Regions from separate parts of the Kineococcus arenarius subsp. arenarius genome, predicted to be linked through region 4. Evidence: riboswitches for the same ligand, from Rfam matches in the RefSeq annotation. Region 4 holds a riboswitch; each other region holds the start of a gene.
What was found. A riboswitch is a leader RNA that binds a small molecule or an ion and turns the genes downstream of it on or off. The one in region 4 is predicted to bind S-adenosylmethionine.

Region 1 (3,926 bases), on a different contig from region 4:
GCTCCATCTGGCGCTTCGCGAGGTCGAACTGCGGGTGCGAGGGCAGCAGGGGGTAGCGCACCCAGCGCACGGCGGAGCTCGCCTCGAGGTGCTCGGCGATGCGCAGGGCGGTGGCCGCGGAGTGCCGCACCCGCAGCCCCAGGGTCTCCAGCCCCTTCGCCAGCGTCCAGGCGTTGAACGGGCTCAGCGTCGGGCCGGTGTGCCTGGTCAGCTCCTGGAAGCGGCCCTCGATGAACTCGGTGGTGCCCAGCACGGCACCGCCCATCACGCGGCCCTGGCCGTCGATGTGCTTGGTGGCGGAGTAGACGACCACGTCGGCGCCGAACCGCAGGGGCCGCTGCCCCACCGGGCTGGCGAACGCGTTGTCCACCACGACGACCGCGCCGGCCGCGTGGGCGAGCTGCGTGACCGCCTCGACGTCCACGAGGGTCTGCATGGGGTTCGCCGGGGTCTCGAAGAACACCGCCTGCGCGGGCGTGGCCAGGGCCCGTTCCCACTGCGCGAGGTCCTCGCCGTCGACGAACTCCGTCGTCACGCCCCAGCGGGGCAGGATCTCGTCGAGGATCACGTAGCAGGACCCGAACAGGCTGCGGGCGGCCACGACGCGGTCCCCCGCACCGAGCAGCGCGCCCAGGGCGTAGAACACCGCGGACATCCCGCTGGCCAGGCCGTAGCAGGCCTCGGCACCCTCGAGCAGCCGCAACCGCTCGGTGAACACCGACACCGTCGGGTTGCCGTAGCGGGAGTAGACGTAGCGGTCCACCTCACCGGTGAACGCGGCCTCCGCGGCGGCGGCGGACTCGTACACGTACCCGGACGTCAGGTACATCGCCTCGGACGTCTCCTCGAACCCCGAGCGGGCCAGCCCACCGCGCACGGCGGTGGTGTCGGGGCGCCAGGGGCTCGGCTGCTGCTCGGTCACGACTGCCTCCAGGGAAGGCCCTGCGCGCGCCAGCCGGCGGCGCCGCGGTGGCCGCGCTCGTCGAGGTCGCCCTCGAAGCCGTCCAGGACGTTGTAGCTGGGGCCGATGCCCGCCGCGGTGGCGGCGGTGGCCGCCCCGACCGACCGCTTGCCGGAGCGGCACAGGAACACCACCGGACCGCGGTGGCCCGGTGCGATGCCGGCCCGCTCCAGCTCCGCCAGGAACCGCGCACCGGGCGCGTCCTCCTCCACGGGCAGCCAGGAGGCGAACACCGGTGGCCTGCGCAGCGCGGCGGCGTCGGGGACCCCGACGTACGTCCACTCCGCCTCGGTGCGGACGTCCACGAGGACGGCGTCGCCGTCGTCACGCAGCAACTCGAACGCCTCACGCGGAGTGAGGTCGCCGGCGTAGCTCACGAAGCCTCCATCGGTCCTGGCATGAGCACCCTCCCGAGGGGGGTTGCTGCGGCGTCGTCGAGCCAGGTCTCTCGGCCGCTCTGGATGGTCCGACCAGCCTAGGGCATCTGCGCCCGTGCCCGGGGCACGCCGCCCGGATCAGGGCGCGGGCAGCTCCTGCCCGGGGCAGCCGGCCAGGACGCCGGCCATCGCGTCGTGCTCCGCGGGCGTCACCCACAACCCCCAGGCGCTCTTGACGGCGACCTGCCGGGCGACGTACTCGCACTCCCCCTCGGGCGGCAGCCACTGCGAGGCGTCGTCGTCGCCCTTGGCCCCGTTCAGCGGGCCGTCCACGGCCAGCAGTTCCAGGGGGTCGTTGGCGAAGCGGACCCGTTCGTCCTCGCTGAACCCCTGCGCGCCGGTGCGCCAGGCGGCCGCCAGCGCCACGACGTGGTCGATCTGCACGTCGGCGCTGGTGTCCTCGCCGCGGCGGAAGGCGATCTCGTCGCCGGAGTACGGGTCCTGCAGGGTGCCGGACAGGACGGTGCAGCCGTCCGGCGCGAGGCGGACGTCGTCCAGGTCGCGCAGCAGGACGTCGTCGCGGGTGCGGCAGCCGTTGTCGTCGACGTCGACCCAGCTGGAGCCGAAGCGGGTGCGCTGGTAGCCGGCGGAGGAGGCGGCCTCGCGCACCGGCAGGGCGGCCAGCGCCTCGGCGGCCCCGCCGGACGCCTCGCCCCGCGCGGGCCCCGCCGCGTCGCCGGTCAGGGCCCGCCACAGCGCGACGGCGAGCACCAGGACGAGCAGCGGCACGAGGATCGCCGCCGGGGCGCTGGAGCGACGTGCGCGCACGGCCACCTCCCAGCCTCGCGGGCCCCCGGGGACGACGAAGGGGGCCTGCACGCGCAGGCCCCCTCCAGGACGCTCCCGCAGTTGGACTCGAACCAACAACCTGCCGGTTAACAGCCGGCTGCTCTGCCAATTGAGCTATGCGGGACCACCACCGGGTGAACCCCCGGCGACAGCACGTCAACCGTACCAGCCCCGCCCGAGTGCCTGCGCCCCGGCCGCCCCGCGCGCGAGGGCCCTCAGGACCCCTGGGCGCGCTCCTGCCAGGCCCGGCGCGCCGCCTCCAGCCGGAACAGCTCGGCCGAGGCCTCCTGGTACTCCTGCGGCTGCGCGGAGGCGTCGATGCTCCACAGCCGGCGCTTGGCGTCGGCGACCGCGCGGGTGGCCGCCTGCCCGGCCAGCGTGGCCACCAGCGAGCGCCCCCAGCGCTCCATCTCCTCCTCGTCGGTGACCGGCAGCTCGGCCACGGCCAGCTCCTGCACGAGCCCGGCCACCGGCCCGTCGGCGTACTCCAGCACCGCCTCGACCCAGCCGGGACCCGGCGGCGCCTCCAGCGGCCCCCCGGCCGCGGTGACGGCGTCGTGCACCGCGCGGTGCCCCGGCGCGCCGAAGGCGTCCGCGGCCAGGCCGGCGAAGTCGTCCGCGACGACCCACGGCGCCTGCAGCACGCACGCCAGCACCCACCGCTCCAGCTGCACGACGGCGTCGTTGACCGCGGGGGCCGCCGGTGCCGCGGGCGCCGGCTCGGGCGCGGCGCCCCTGCCCTCGCGCCCGGCCCGCCCCCCGCGGCCGCCGGCGTGGCGGCGCACCCGGTCCAGCACGAAGCGCTCGTCGAGGAAGCCCGTCCAGCGGTCCAGGTTCACCGCGTAGCGCTGGCGCAGGCCGCTGTCGCGGATGCCCGCGACGATCGGGGCGGCGGCGTCCAGGGCGGCCAGCCGGCCCGCCTCGCTGCCCAGGTCGAAGCGGGAGATGGTGGAGCGGATCGCGAACTCGAACAGCGGCACCCGGCCGGCCACCAGGGCCGCCACCGCGGCGTCGCCGGCGGACAGGCGCAGGTCGCACGGGTCCTGACCGGACGGCTCGACCGCCACGTACGTCTGCGCGGTGAAGCGCTCCTCCAGCTCGAAGGCCCGCAGCGCGGCCTTCTGCCCCGCCGCGTCGCCGTCGAAGGTGAAGACGACCTCGGCGGAGCCGGCCGCGTCGCCGAGCATCCGCTGGACGATGCGGGCGTGCTCCTCGCCGAACGCGGTGCCGCAGGTGGCGACCGCGGTGGTCACGCCCGCCAGGTGGCAGGCCATCACGTCGGTGTAGCCCTCCACCACGACGACCTGCTTGGTGCGGGCGATGTCGCGCTTGGCGAGGTCCAGGCCGTACAGGGCCTGGGACTTCTTGTAGACCGGGGTCTCGGGCGAGTTGAGGTACTTGGCCTCGATGCGGTCGTCGTCGAAGAGGCGGCGCGCGCCGAAGGCGACGGTGTGGCCGCTGACGTCGCGGATGGGCCAGACCAGGCGGCCGCGGAAGCGGTCGTACAGCCCGCGCTGCCCCTGCCCGGCCAGGCCGGAGGTGGTCAGCTCCTCCTCGGTGAAGCCCGCCGCGCGCAGGTGGCGCAGCAGCGCCTCGCCGCCGGGGGGTGCGAAGCCGACCCCGAAGCGGGCGGCGGCCTCGCGGCTGAAGCCGCGCTCGGCCAGGAAGCGGCGGGCGGTCTCGGCGGGGCCGGGCTGCTCCAGCTGCCGGGCGTAGAAGGCCTCGGCCGCGCGGTGCGC
Region 2 (3,926 bases), on a different contig from region 4:
CCCGCGGTGGACGGCGCCGCGCTGGAACGCACCTCGGTGCTGCGCTACGGCGAGAACCCGCACCAGCGCGCCGCGGTGTACGCCGACCCCGCCTCGCGGCCGGGCATCGCGCAGGCCGTGCAGCTGCACGGCAAGGCCATGTCCTACAACAACTACGTCGACGCCGACGCCGCCCTGCGCGCCGCCCACGACTTCACCGCGCCCGCCGTCGCCGTCATCAAGCACGCCAACCCCTGCGGCATCGCCACCGGCACCGACGTCGCCGACGCCCACGCCAAGGCGCACGCCTGCGACCCCGTCTCCGCCTACGGCGGCGTCATCGCCGCCAACCGCGTCGTCACCGCCGCGATGGCCGCGCAGGTCGCCGACGTCTTCACCGAGGTCGTCATCGCCCCCGGGTTCGAGCCCGAGGCCCTGGAGGTGCTGCAGCGCAAGAAGAACGTGCGCCTGCTGCAGCTGCCCGACGGCTACGGCCGCAGCCCGCGCGAGTGGCGCCCGGTCTCCGGCGGCGTGCTCGTGCAGGACCTCGACCGCATCGACGCTGACGGCGACGACCCGGCGGGCTGGACGCTGGCCGCCGGCGAGGCCGCCGACGAGGCGACCCTGGCGGACCTGGAGTTCGCCTGGCGGGCGGTGCGGGCGGTGCGCTCCAACGCGATCCTCCTGGCGAAGGACGGCGCCTCCGTGGGCGTCGGCATGGGCCAGGTGAACCGGGTGGACTCCTGCCGCCTGGCCGTCGAGCGCGCCGGCGCCGAACGTTCCCGCGGTGCCGTGGCCGCCTCCGACGCGTTCTTCCCGTTCGCCGACGGCGCGCAGATCCTCCTGGACGCCGGTGTGCGGGCGATCGTGCAGCCCGGCGGCTCCATCCGCGACGAGGAGGTCGTCGCCGCGGCCCGCGCCGCCGGCGTGACGATGTACTTCACCGGTGCCCGCCACTTCGCGCACTGACGTCCCCGGTGCGGACGGTCCCGGTCGGTAGCGTGCTCCCCGTGCCGGCCGGGACCCCGCAGCGCGTGCCGCCGCCGGGCGGCGCGGTCCTCGGCGCCCTCGTGGCCGGGGCGCTGCTCGCCCTGCTGCTCACCGTCGTGGCCGGGCCCGTCGCCGGCGGTCTCGTCCTGGGCGCCGACCTCGCCGTCGCCGCCGTCCTGCGGCTGGTGCTGCCGGTGCGGGTGGCCGGCGCCCTCGCGGTGCGCTCGCGCGCCGTGGACACCACCGTGCTGCTCGTGCTCGCCGCGGCGTGCACGGCGCTGACGTGGTCGCTCCCACCGGCTTGAGCGCGGTGGCGCTCTGGTAGAGCTGTCCGGCGTGGCACTCCAGCGACCCGTCCCGGACCCCGTCCGCACCGCCCGCCGGCAGGCGCTGTCGGTCGGCGTGGCCACCGCCCTGTACGGGGTCAGCCTCGGCGCGCTCGCCGTCGCCAACGGCCTGAGCGTGCTTCAGGCGTGCGCCACGTCGCTGCTGATCTTCAGCGGTGGTTCCCAGTTCGCCCTCGTCGGCGTCCTCGGCGGCGGCGGCAGCGTGGCCGCCGCGGTGGCGGCGTCCTCGCTGCTGGGGGTGCGCAACGCCCTGTACGGGCTGCAGGTCACCGGTTTCCTGCGGGCCCGCGGTGCGCGCCGGCTGCTCGCGGCGCACTGGACCATCGACGAGTCCACCGCCGTCGGCGTCGCCCAGGGCACCGACCCCGCCCGGCGCACCGGCTTCTGGGTGACCGGCGCCACCGTGTTCGTCGGCTGGAACCTCGCGACCCTGCTGGGGGCGCTGCTCGGCGACGCGCTCGGCGACCCGCGCCGCTACGGCCTGGACGCGGCCGCCGCGGCGGCGTTCCTGGCGCTGCTGTGGCCGCGGCTGCGCCGGCGCGAGGCGGCCGCCGTGGCGGCGGTCGCCGCCCTGGTCGCGCTGCTGCTCGTGCCGGTCGTGCCGGTGGGGTTGCCGGTCGTCGCGGCGGCGCTGGTGGCCCTGCTCGCCGGCCTGCGCCGCGAACGGGCCGGGGAGCGTGCCGGCGAGCGGGCGGGGGAGGGGGCGTGAGCACCTGGGTCGCGGTCCTGGCCGCGGGCGCGGTCGCCTACGCCCTCAAGCTGGCCGGGCACCTGGTGCCCGCCCGCCTGCTGGAGCACCCCCGCGCCCGGCGGGTGGGTGCGCTGCTGCCCGCGGCGCTGCTGGCGGCGCTGGTGGTCGTGCAGACCGCGAGCGACGGCGACCGCCTCGTCCTGGACGCGCGCGCCGTCGGCCTGGGGGTCGCGGCGCTCGCGCTGGCCCTGCGGGCGCCGTTCCTGCTCGTCATCGTGCTGGCGGCCGCCGCGGCGGCGGGGGTGCGGGCCCTGACCGGCTGGGGGTGAGGGCAGGCCCGCCGCCGGCCCGGGGTGTCGTGGCGGTGGGGGCGGGCAGCGGGTTGCGCTGGCCGGAACCATCCAGAGCGGCTGAGAGACCTGGCTCGGGGACGCCGCAGCAACCACGGGGAACCGCTGGTGCTACCGCCAGGACCGATGGAGGAGCTCACCCGCATGCCCGTGAAGTTCGCCTACTGGGTCCCCAACGTCTCCGGCGGTCTCGTCGTCTCCACGATCGAGCAGCGCACGAGCCACGACCCCGCCTACAACGTCGAGGTCGCCCGCGCCGCCGAGCGCGTGGGTTTCGAGTACGCGCTGACGCAGGTGCGCTACCTCGCCTCCTACGGCGCGGACGCCCAGCACGAGTCCACATCGTTCTCCCTGGCGCTGCTGCTGGCCACCCAGAAGCTCAAGGTGATCGCGGCCGTGCACCCGTTCTTCTGGCACCCGGGGGTGCTGGCGAAGTTCGCCGCGACCGCGCAGGAGATCACCGGCGGCCGCCTCGCGCTGAACGTCGTCTCCGGCTGGTTCAAGGACGAGGCCACCCAGCTGGGCGTCACGTGGCACGAACACGACGACCGCTACCGGCAGTCGGAGGAGTTCATCAGCCTGCTGCGCGGGGTGTGGTCGCAGGACGGGTACTCCCAGGAGGGGGACTTCTTCAGCGCCCGGGACATCACGTTCCGCCCGCAGCCGAAGGTGCAGCCGGAGGTGTTCCAGGGCGGCAACTCCACCGCCGCCCAGGCCATGGCCGGCCGCGTCAGCGACTGGTACTTCATGAACGGCAAGTCGATCGCCGGCGCCGCCGAGCAGGTGCGCGAGGTCAGCTCCCTGGCCGCCGCGAACGGCCGGTCGATCCGTTTCGGCCTCAACGGTTTCGCGCTGGTGCGCGACACCCGCGAGGAGGCGGAGGCGGTCCTGGAGGAGATCGTCGCCAAGGCCGACGTCGCCAAGGTCGAGGGTTTCGGCGCCGCCGTGCAGGAGGCCGGCAACGCCACGAGGGACCGCAAGGGCATGTGGGCGGACAGCGGGTTCCGCGACCTGGTGCAGTACAACGACGGGTTCCGCACCGGGCTGGTCGGCACCCCCGACGAGGTCGCCCGCCGCGTCCTGGCGTACTCCCTGGTGGGGGTGGACCTGCTGCTGCTGGGGTTCCTGCACGTCAAGGAGGAGGTCGAGGCGTTCGGGGAGCTGGTGATCCCGCGCGTGCGCGAGCTGGAGCAGCGCCTCGCCGACGGCGAGGACCTCGCCCTGGGCGCCGAGCTGGACGAGGCGGTCGCCGCCGCGGGCGGCCGCGTGCCGTCGCCGGCCTGACGCGCGCCGGGCACGTCGACCACCGGGCGCGTACGGTGCTCCGGTGACCGCCCCCACCACCTGCCCCACCGCCGGGAGCACCGAGCTCGTCGTCCTGCTCACCGAGGACGGCGTGCCGTGCGGGACCGCGCCCAAGGCGAGCGTCCACCACGCCGCCACGCCCCTGCACCTGGCGTTCTCCTGCTGGGTCCTGGACGGCGCCGGGCGCACCCTGCTGACCCGCCGCGCCGAGGCCAAGCGCACCTGGCCGGGTGTGTGGACGAACTCCTTCTGCGGCCACCCGGG
Region 3 (3,926 bases), on a different contig from region 4:
CCGGCCAGATGGACGCGGCTCTGACGCTCGGCGTCGTCCCGGTCGGCTCCACGGCCGGCGACGGGGCCGACACGGTGCCCGCCTACCTGCTGACCGGGTTCGCCGACCGAGCCGCCCAGCTCGCCGCGGTCGCCGAGCTCGGCGACCGGAGCGAACCGAACCTCGAGGCCCTGGCCGCGCTCGCCCCGGACCTGATCCTCATGAACTCGGCCGCCAAGGACGTCACGGAGCTGTACGACACGATGTCCGCCATCGCGCCGACGGTCATCACCCGGGGCACCGGGCTGTACTGGAAGCAGGATTTCCAACTGCTGGCCGACGCGCTCGGTCGCCGCCAGCAGGCGCAGCAGTGGCTCGCCGACCACCACGAGCGGGCCGCCGAGCTCGGTGCCGGACTCAGCACGGTGCCGACCGTGTCGCTCCTGCGCAAGAACGGCGACCGGGTCCGGGTCTTCGGCGTGGCCTCCTTCAGCGGCTCGGTCGTCGAGGACGCCGGGCTGCTGCGGCCGCAGGCGCAGAGCTTCACCGACGAGACCTCCCGGGACATCAGCGCGGAGGAGCTCGACCTGGTCGAGGGGGACTGGCTCTTCCACGCGACCCAGGGGGGCGACGAGAGCGAGTTCACCTCCATGCCGTTGTGGCCCGCGCTGGACGTGGTGCGGACCGGGCACGCCGTCGAGGTCGACGACGACGTCTTCTACCTCAACACGGGCCCGACGGCAGCCCGGTCGATCCTGGAGCAGCTCGAGGGGACCCTGTCGGCGTGAGCACCGCCCCCTCCGCCCCGGTGGCACCCACCGAGCTGCCCCCGGGCTTCGGCGCCGACCGGGCCTCCTTCCCGCGCACGGTGACCCACTTCGGCGGGACCACCGAGCTCACCGCTCCCGTGGAGCGCTTCGCCGCGATCTCCACGGGGCAGTTCGACTCGGCGGTGAGCGTCGGACTCGTGCCGGTGGCCTCGACGCACAACGCCGACGGCGAGCTCGTCCCGGCCTACCTGCCGGACCCGGCTCGGTTCGCCGACGTCGTCGACCTGGGTCTGCGGACCGCGCCGGACCTGCAACGCGTCGAGCGCGCCCGTCCCGACCTGGTGTCGGCGACGTGGCGGGGCCGGGGACGGCTCCTGCTCCCCTCGCTGCGGTCGATCGCCCCCACGGTCCTCACCGAGGGCAAGGGGTTCCACTGGAAGCAGGACCACCTGCTCCTCGGCGCCGCCCTCGGCCGGGACGCGCAGGCCCGCGAGGTGCTCGCCCGCTACCGGGACCGGGTGCTCGGGCTGCGCGACCGGGTGGCCCCCGCGACGGTCGTCTCGGTGCTGCGGCGACGGCCCGACGGCCTGGAGGCGCACGGCCACTGGTCGTTCTGCGGCTCCGTCCTCACCGACCTCGGCCTGCGCCGCCCCGCGGCGCAGGACACGCCGACCAACGGCTTCCCCGTGGACGCGCTGGAGCCGCACCTGGCCGCCGACGTGGTGCTGTGCAGCCGGGTGCCCGCCTCCCCCGGCGTGCCGCCGGGGACCGTCGAGGTCGGTGGTTCCGCCTGGCACGGTCACGCGGGTCCGCTCGCGGCCCTGACCGTGCTCGACGACCTGGAGCGCGTCCTGCTCGGGTGAGCGCCGGCCACCCGGGTGCCGCGTCACCGCCCGGCAACCGGGCGGTGACGCGGGCGCGACGCGCCCACCCGTGCCCCGCTCCGCCGGGCCCGGGGATCCGCTACGCTCAGCACCACACCATCCAGAGTGGCCGAGAGACCTGGCTCGTCGACGCCACAGCAACCACCGCGCGAGCGGCAGGTGCTCCCGCCAGGGGCGATGGAGGATTCGCAGTGGACTGCTCGACCCCGCTCACCCGGCGCCACCACGTCGACCTCGGCCGGACGGCGTCGATGGCCTGTCGCACCGGCGCCTCGATGCGCCGGGGGACGCCGCGCACCGCCTGACGGTCGCGGCCTCCCCGGAAACCCCCTGCACGAGCGCGCCGTCCCGCGCGCACCCACCACGGACGTCGCCCCGTCCACGCACCCCGGAGCACACCCATGCCCCTGCCCCGCCGCACCCCGCTGTCCACCGGCGCCTCGCGCCTGCTCGCCTCCCGCCGCCGGGTGCTGTCGTCGGCGCTGGGCCTGGGCGCCCTGGCGGCGACGGGCTCGCTCGCGGCCTGCGGCAGCGACACCTCCGCCTCGGGGCTGGCCGCTCAGCCGGCGGTCGACCTGACGGGTGCCACGATCAAGCTGATGGTCAACCAGCCGCACGTGCTGGCCTTCACCGAACTGCTCGGACCGGCCTTCGAGCAGGAGTTCGGTGGCCGGCTGGAGGTCACGGCGGTCCCGTACGACCAGCTGACGAGCAAGCAGATCCTCGACGTCCAGGGCGGCGACGGTGAGTTCGACGTCTTCGACTACTTCTACTTCGGGCTCGGTGAGCTGGTGAACGCCGAAGCGCTGGTGGACCTGACCGACTGGATCGGCGCGAACGGCGACATCGGCACCGACGACTTCCTGCCCTCGGTCTACGACCCCTACACGCTGCTGGACGGCAAGCGGTACGGCCTGCCCTTCGACGGCGACACGCACGTCCTGTACTACAACGCCGAGGTCTTCGAGCGGTACGGCGTGGCACCGCCCACGACGTGGGACGAGTACGACGCGGCCGCCGCCAAGATCACCCGAGACTCCGGCGGGAGCGTCTACGGCGCGATCGTCGAGGCGCAGCAGGTGCCGATGATCCTGGGCTGCTCCTTCATCAACCGCCTGGCCGGCTACGGCGGGACGCTCGTGGACGCCGACGGGGCCCCGGCCTTCGCCGGCGAGGAGGGGCTGGCCGCGCTGCAGCACCTCATCACCGTGGCGCCCTCCGCGCTGCCCACCCCGCTGCAGACCGGTTTCGACCAGGCCAACTCGGCCTTCCTGGCCGGCAAGGGCGCCATGCTCGACACCTGGACCGACCTGGGCCTGAAGGCGCAGGACCCGGCCAGCTCGCAGATCGTCGACAAGTGGGGCGTGGTCACCCTGCCCGTCGGGGGGAGGAACACCACGCCGCGCACCGCGCTGGACTCCGGCTTCGGCCTGGGGGTCTCCAGCGCCTCCGGGCAGCAGGACAAGGCCGCGGCCTTCGTCAAGTGGGCGACCGACGAGGAGCGCAACTTCCTGCTGTCGTCGACCGCGGGCTCGGGCATCGACCCGGCCCGGACGAGCGTGCTGCGCTCCGAGGAGTACGCGGCAGCCGCCGGCGAGGCCACCGACGTCATCCGCGAGGGCCTGGAGGGCGAGCCGCTGGTCTGGCCCAAGCAGGCGGGGGCCCCGAAGGCGCTGCAGGACCTCGTCGACCAGCTCGCGCTGGCCATCCAGGGCGAGCGGGAGCCGCAGGCAGCCCTCGACGAGGCGGCGGAGAACTGGCAGCGGGAGCTCGGGTGACCCAGGTCGCCGAGGAGCGGCGGACGGTTCCGCGCCAGCCGGGCGCTCGCCGCGGCACCCGGCGGGTGGTGCCCGGCCGGCACCGCCCGGGGCACGTCTCGACGTGGCTGGCCGCACCGAGCCTGGCCGGGCTGGCGCTCATGCTGGTCTACCCGACGCTGTTCGTCGTGGCCCTGGCCTTCACCGAGTCGTCCCTGGCCAAACCCCTGCAGCGCTTCACCGGCACCGACAACCTCGTCGACGCCTGGGAGTCGCTGGCCTTCGCCGGATCGCTGGTCCGATCGGTGGTGTTCGCCGTCGCCGCCGCCCTGGCGGCCACCGCGCTGGGTGTTCTCCTGGCGCTGCTGCTGCACGCCCGCGGCACCCGCTTCGGCGTCGTCGGGACGATCCTGCTGCTGCCGCTGGTGACCCCGCCCGTCATGGTCGGGGTGGCCTGGAAGCTCATGCTGGCCCCGGTCGGCGGCGCCTTCGGCGGGTTGTTCTCCGCGGTGGGGTTCCCCGGCGCGAACCCGCTG
Region 4 (3,926 bases):
ACGGCTCTCCTCGTGCACAAGTTCGCCCTGCTCGCCCTGGTCGGCCTGCTGGCTCAGCTCGTCGACGGCTCCCTCGGCATGGCCTACGGGGTCACCTCCACGACGCTGCTGCTCGTCGTCGGGGCGAGCCCCGCCGCCGCGTCCGCCACCGTCCACCTCGCGGAGATCGGCACCACGCTGGCCTCCGGGGCCGCGCACTGGCGCTTCGGCAACGTGGACTGGCGCGTCGTGGTGCGCGTGGGGGTGCCCGGCGCGGTCGGGGCCTTCCTCGGCGCGACGGTGCTGTCGTCGCTGCCCACGGACGTCGCCGCCCCCGTCATCAGTGCCGTGCTGCTGCTGCTGGGCGTGTACGTGCTGCTGCGCTCCGCGGTGGCGCGCTTCGACGAGAGGTCACTGCACCGGCCGCTGCGGCGGCGCTTCCTGGCGCCGCTGGGCCTGTTCGCCGGGTTCGTGGACGCGACCGGTGGCGGCGGCTGGGGTCCCGTGGGCACCCCCGCCCTGCTGGCCTCCGGCCGGCTGGAGGCCCGCAAGGTCATCGGCTCGGTGGACACCAGCGAGTTCCTCGTCGCCGTGGCCGCCAGCGCGGGTTTCCTCGTGGGGCTCGGATCGCAGGGCATCGCCTGGACGTGGGTGCTGGCGCTGCTGCTCGGCGGACTGATCGCCGCGCCCATCGCCGCCTGGCTGGTGCGCTACGCCCCGCCGCACGTGCTGGGCTCGGCCGTCGGCGCCGTCATCGTCCTGACGAACTCGCGCACCCTGCTGCGCAGCGACGCCGTCGGGGCCACCGACCCGGTCCGCTGGGCCGTCTACGCGCTCGTGCTGGTCGTCGGCGCCCTCGCCGTGGCCCACTCGGTGCGCCGGCACCGCCGCACCGCCCGCACGCTCACCACCACCGACAGCGAGAGGAGCAGCGCGCAGTGACGTACGTCATCGCCCAGCCCTGCGTGGACGTCAAGGACAAGGCCTGCATCGAGGAGTGCCCTGTCGACTGCATCTACGAGGGCGAGCGCTCGCTGTACATCCAGCCCGACGAGTGCGTCGACTGCGGTGCCTGCGAGCCGGTGTGCCCGGTGGAGGCGATCTACTACGAGGACGACGTGCCCGAGCAGTGGTCGGCGTTCACCGCGGCCAACGTCGAGTTCTTCGAGACCGTCGGCTCGCCCGGTGGTGCGGCGAAGGTGGGCCTGATCCACGCCGACCACCCGGTGGTGGCCGCGCTGCCGCCGCAGGGCGGGGAGCACTGACCCGCCGCTCCACCGGCACCACCAGCACGACCAGCACCACCAGCACCACCAGCACCACCAGCACCGCCGCTCCACCAGCACCACCAGCACCGCCACCCCATCCAGAGCGGTCGAGAGTCCTGGCTCGACGACGCCGCAGCAACCCCCCGGTCCCCGGGAGCGGGTGCTTCCGCCAGGTCGATGGAGTCGACGATGTCCCGCACCACGCCCCACCCGTCCCCCGGCCGCACCGGCCCCCGGCTTCCCCCCGCGCTGCCGTGAGCGTCGCACCCCTGGTCGCCGGAGCCGCCGGCCGCCCCACCCTGAGCTTCGAGCTGTTCCCCCCGCGCTCCGAACGGGCCCGGGAAGCCCTGCACGGCACGGCCTCCCGGCTGGCGGGTACCGGACCGGACTTCTTCTCCGTGACCCACGGGGCGGGCGGCGGCACCCGCGACGCGGGCTGCGAACTGCTCGCCCACCTGCGCCGCGAGACCCGCACCGCCGCCGTGGCCCACCTGACCTGCGTGGGCGCCACGAGGCGGCAGGTCGTGGAGCTCGCGCAGGAGTTCTTCGCCGCGGGTGTGCGCGACGTCCTGGCGGTGCGCGGCGACCCGCCGGCCGAGCGGATCACGGACCCGGCGCCGGCCGACGCCGTCCGCCGCGCCTGCGACCTGGTCGAACTGCTGCACGTCGCCGACCGCCACCACCACGTGAGCGCGGGCGGGGACGGTGCGGCGCTCCCGCCGCTGAGCGTCGCGGTGGCGGCCTTCCCGGGCTCCCGGCGCGCCGGCGACCTGCAGGCCCTGCGCGCCAAGCAGGACGCCGGCGCCTCCTTCGCCATCACGCAGGTCTGCTACTCCGCCCGGGAGTACGCCGGCTTCGCCGCCCGGGCCCGCGCCGCCGGCATCACCCTGCCGCTGCTGCCGGGGATCATCCCGACCACCGACCCGGCGCGCCTGCTGCGCCTGGAGCAGCTCACCGGGGTGCCCGCACCCGCCGAGCTGCTGGCACTGCTGGAGTCCGCGGCCGAGCACGGCGACGCCGCCCGCCACCGCGCCGGCACCCGGTTCGGCCGGGCCCTGGCCCGCGACCTGCTCGCGGCCGGTGCCCCCGGGCTCCACCTCTACACGTTCAACGCAGCGCCCGCGGCGCTGGACCTGCTCGAGGGTGTGCACCTCGGCGCCGGGACCCCGACGGTCCCGAGCTCGGCCGGACGGCCGCAGGCATCCGCGGTTCCCCACGACGCCGCGCTCGCGGCTGGAGGATCCCGATGAGCACGCACGCCCGCACCACCCGTCCCACCGACGTCCCCGCCTGGTCGGCCACCGTCCTGGGCTACCCCCGCATCGGCCCGCGCAGGGAGACGAAGAAGGCGCTGGAGGCCCTGTGGGCCGGCCACGCCGACGTCGCCACGACCGAGCGGGCGCTGGCCGCGGTGCGCGCCCGCACGGTGCGGCGCTTGAACGACCTGGGCCTGCACGCCCACGACGCCTCCATCCCGTCGGCGTTCTCCGCGTACGACCAGGTGCTGGACACCGCGATCGCCGTGGGTGCCGTGCCGCCGCGCTTCACCGACGTCGTGGGCGCCGACGGGCGCGTCGACCTGGCCGGGCTGTCCACGATCGCCCGCGGCCGCGGGACGGACGCACCGCTGGAGATGACGAAGTGGTTCGACACGAACTACCACTACCTCGTCCCCGAGATCGGCCCGGACACGCGGTTCCGGTTCGCCGACGACCGGGGCGTGCGGGAGTTCTCCGAAGCCCTGGCCGACGGCTTCCTCACCCGCCCCGTCCTCGTCGGGCCGGTCACGTTCCTGCTGCTGGCCAAGCCCGCCGGCGGCAGCCCCGAGGGGTTCGCGCCGATCGACCGCCTGGACGACCTGCTGCCGGTCTACGCGGAACTGCTGGCCGCGCACGCCGCCGCCGGTGCCGCCTGGATGCAGCTCGACGAGCCCGCCCTCGTCAGCGACTCCGCGACCGAGGGGGTCGACGGCCTCGTGGAGCTCGTGCGCTCGGCCTACGACACCCTGCTCACCGCGCTGGCGGCGGCACCCGCCCGCCCGCGCCTGCTGGTGGCCGCCCCCTACGGCGACCTGGGTGAGCACCTGGCACCGCTCGCCGCCACCGCGGTGGACGGCCTCGCACTGGACCTGGTGCGCGGGTCGGCCCCCACCGGCCCGGTCCCCGGCCTGGACGGCAAGACCCTCGTCGCCGGGGTCGTCGACGGCCACAACGTCTGGCGCGCCGACCTGGCGCCGGCCCTGGCGCAGCTGCAGGCGCTGGTGCCGCTGGCCGGCACCGTCGTCGCGGGGACGTCGACCTCCCTGCTGCACGTCCCGCACGACGTCGCCGACGAGCCCCACCTGGACCAGCGGCTGCGCGGCTGGCTCGCCTTCGCCGACCAGAAGGTCGCCGAGGTCGTCCTGCTGGGGCAGGCGCTGCACCACCCGGGCACGGGCACGGGCACCCTCGCCGCCAGCTCGTCGGCGCGCGCCGACCGCCTCGCCGCCCCCGGCGTGGTGCGCCCCGAGGTGCGCGAGCGCCTCGCCGGCCTGGGCGAGGACGCGCTGCACCGCAGCGACTACGCGGTGCGCCGCGCCGCGCAGGACGAGGCGCTCGACCTGCCGCTGCTGCCCACCACCACCATCGGCTCGTTCCCGCAGACCGGGGAGATCCGCGCGGCGCGCGCGGCCCGCACCGC

Region 1: another riboswitch for S-adenosylmethionine. It lies ahead of ACRYM0_RS14310 (rhodanese-like domain-containing protein); the one in region 4 lies ahead of ACRYM0_RS12900 (methylenetetrahydrofolate reductase).
Region 2: another riboswitch for S-adenosylmethionine. It lies ahead of sfnG (dimethylsulfone monooxygenase SfnG); the one in region 4 lies ahead of ACRYM0_RS12900 (methylenetetrahydrofolate reductase).
Region 3: another riboswitch for S-adenosylmethionine. It lies ahead of ACRYM0_RS04655 (ABC transporter substrate-binding protein); the one in region 4 lies ahead of ACRYM0_RS12900 (methylenetetrahydrofolate reductase).

What each region holds. Positions count from the first base shown of each region.
Region 1 is NZ_JBJLSE010000062.1:3,860-7,785, forward strand. Features, by position in the region: gene ACRYM0_RS14305 (O-succinylhomoserine sulfhydrylase) at 1-922, opposite strand, end outside; gene ACRYM0_RS14310 (rhodanese-like domain-containing protein) at 919-1,338, opposite strand; SAM riboswitch class I at 1,343-1,429, opposite strand; gene ACRYM0_RS14315 (HNH endonuclease family protein) at 1,477-2,166, opposite strand; tRNA gene ACRYM0_RS14320 (tRNA-Asn) at 2,239-2,311, opposite strand; gene dnaG (DNA primase) at 2,403-3,926, opposite strand, start outside.
Region 2 is NZ_JBJLSE010000144.1:2,735-6,660, forward strand. Features, by position in the region: gene purH (bifunctional phosphoribosylaminoimidazolecarboxamide formyltransferase/IMP cyclohydrolase) at 1-948, shown strand, start outside; gene ACRYM0_RS19920 (DUF3017 domain-containing protein) at 990-1,274, shown strand; gene ACRYM0_RS19925 (AzlC family ABC transporter permease) at 1,297-2,025, shown strand; gene ACRYM0_RS19930 (AzlD domain-containing protein) at 2,022-2,336, shown strand; SAM riboswitch class I at 2,402-2,490, shown strand; gene sfnG (dimethylsulfone monooxygenase SfnG) at 2,484-3,641, shown strand; gene idi (isopentenyl-diphosphate Delta-isomerase) at 3,685-3,926, shown strand, end outside.
Region 3 is NZ_JBJLSE010000010.1:59,319-63,244, forward strand. Features, by position in the region: gene ACRYM0_RS04645 (ABC transporter substrate-binding protein) at 1-767, shown strand, start outside; gene ACRYM0_RS04650 (ABC transporter substrate-binding protein) at 764-1,612, shown strand; SAM riboswitch class I at 1,727-1,817, shown strand; gene ACRYM0_RS04655 (ABC transporter substrate-binding protein) at 2,035-3,411, shown strand; gene ACRYM0_RS04660 (carbohydrate ABC transporter permease) at 3,408-3,926, shown strand, end outside.
Region 4 is NZ_JBJLSE010000050.1:20,702-24,627, forward strand. Features, by position in the region: gene ACRYM0_RS12890 (sulfite exporter TauE/SafE family protein) at 13-921, shown strand; gene fdxA (ferredoxin) at 918-1,244, shown strand; SAM riboswitch class I at 1,339-1,431, shown strand; gene ACRYM0_RS12900 (methylenetetrahydrofolate reductase) at 1,502-2,497, shown strand; gene metE (5-methyltetrahydropteroyltriglutamate--homocysteine S-methyltransferase) at 2,494-3,926, shown strand, end outside.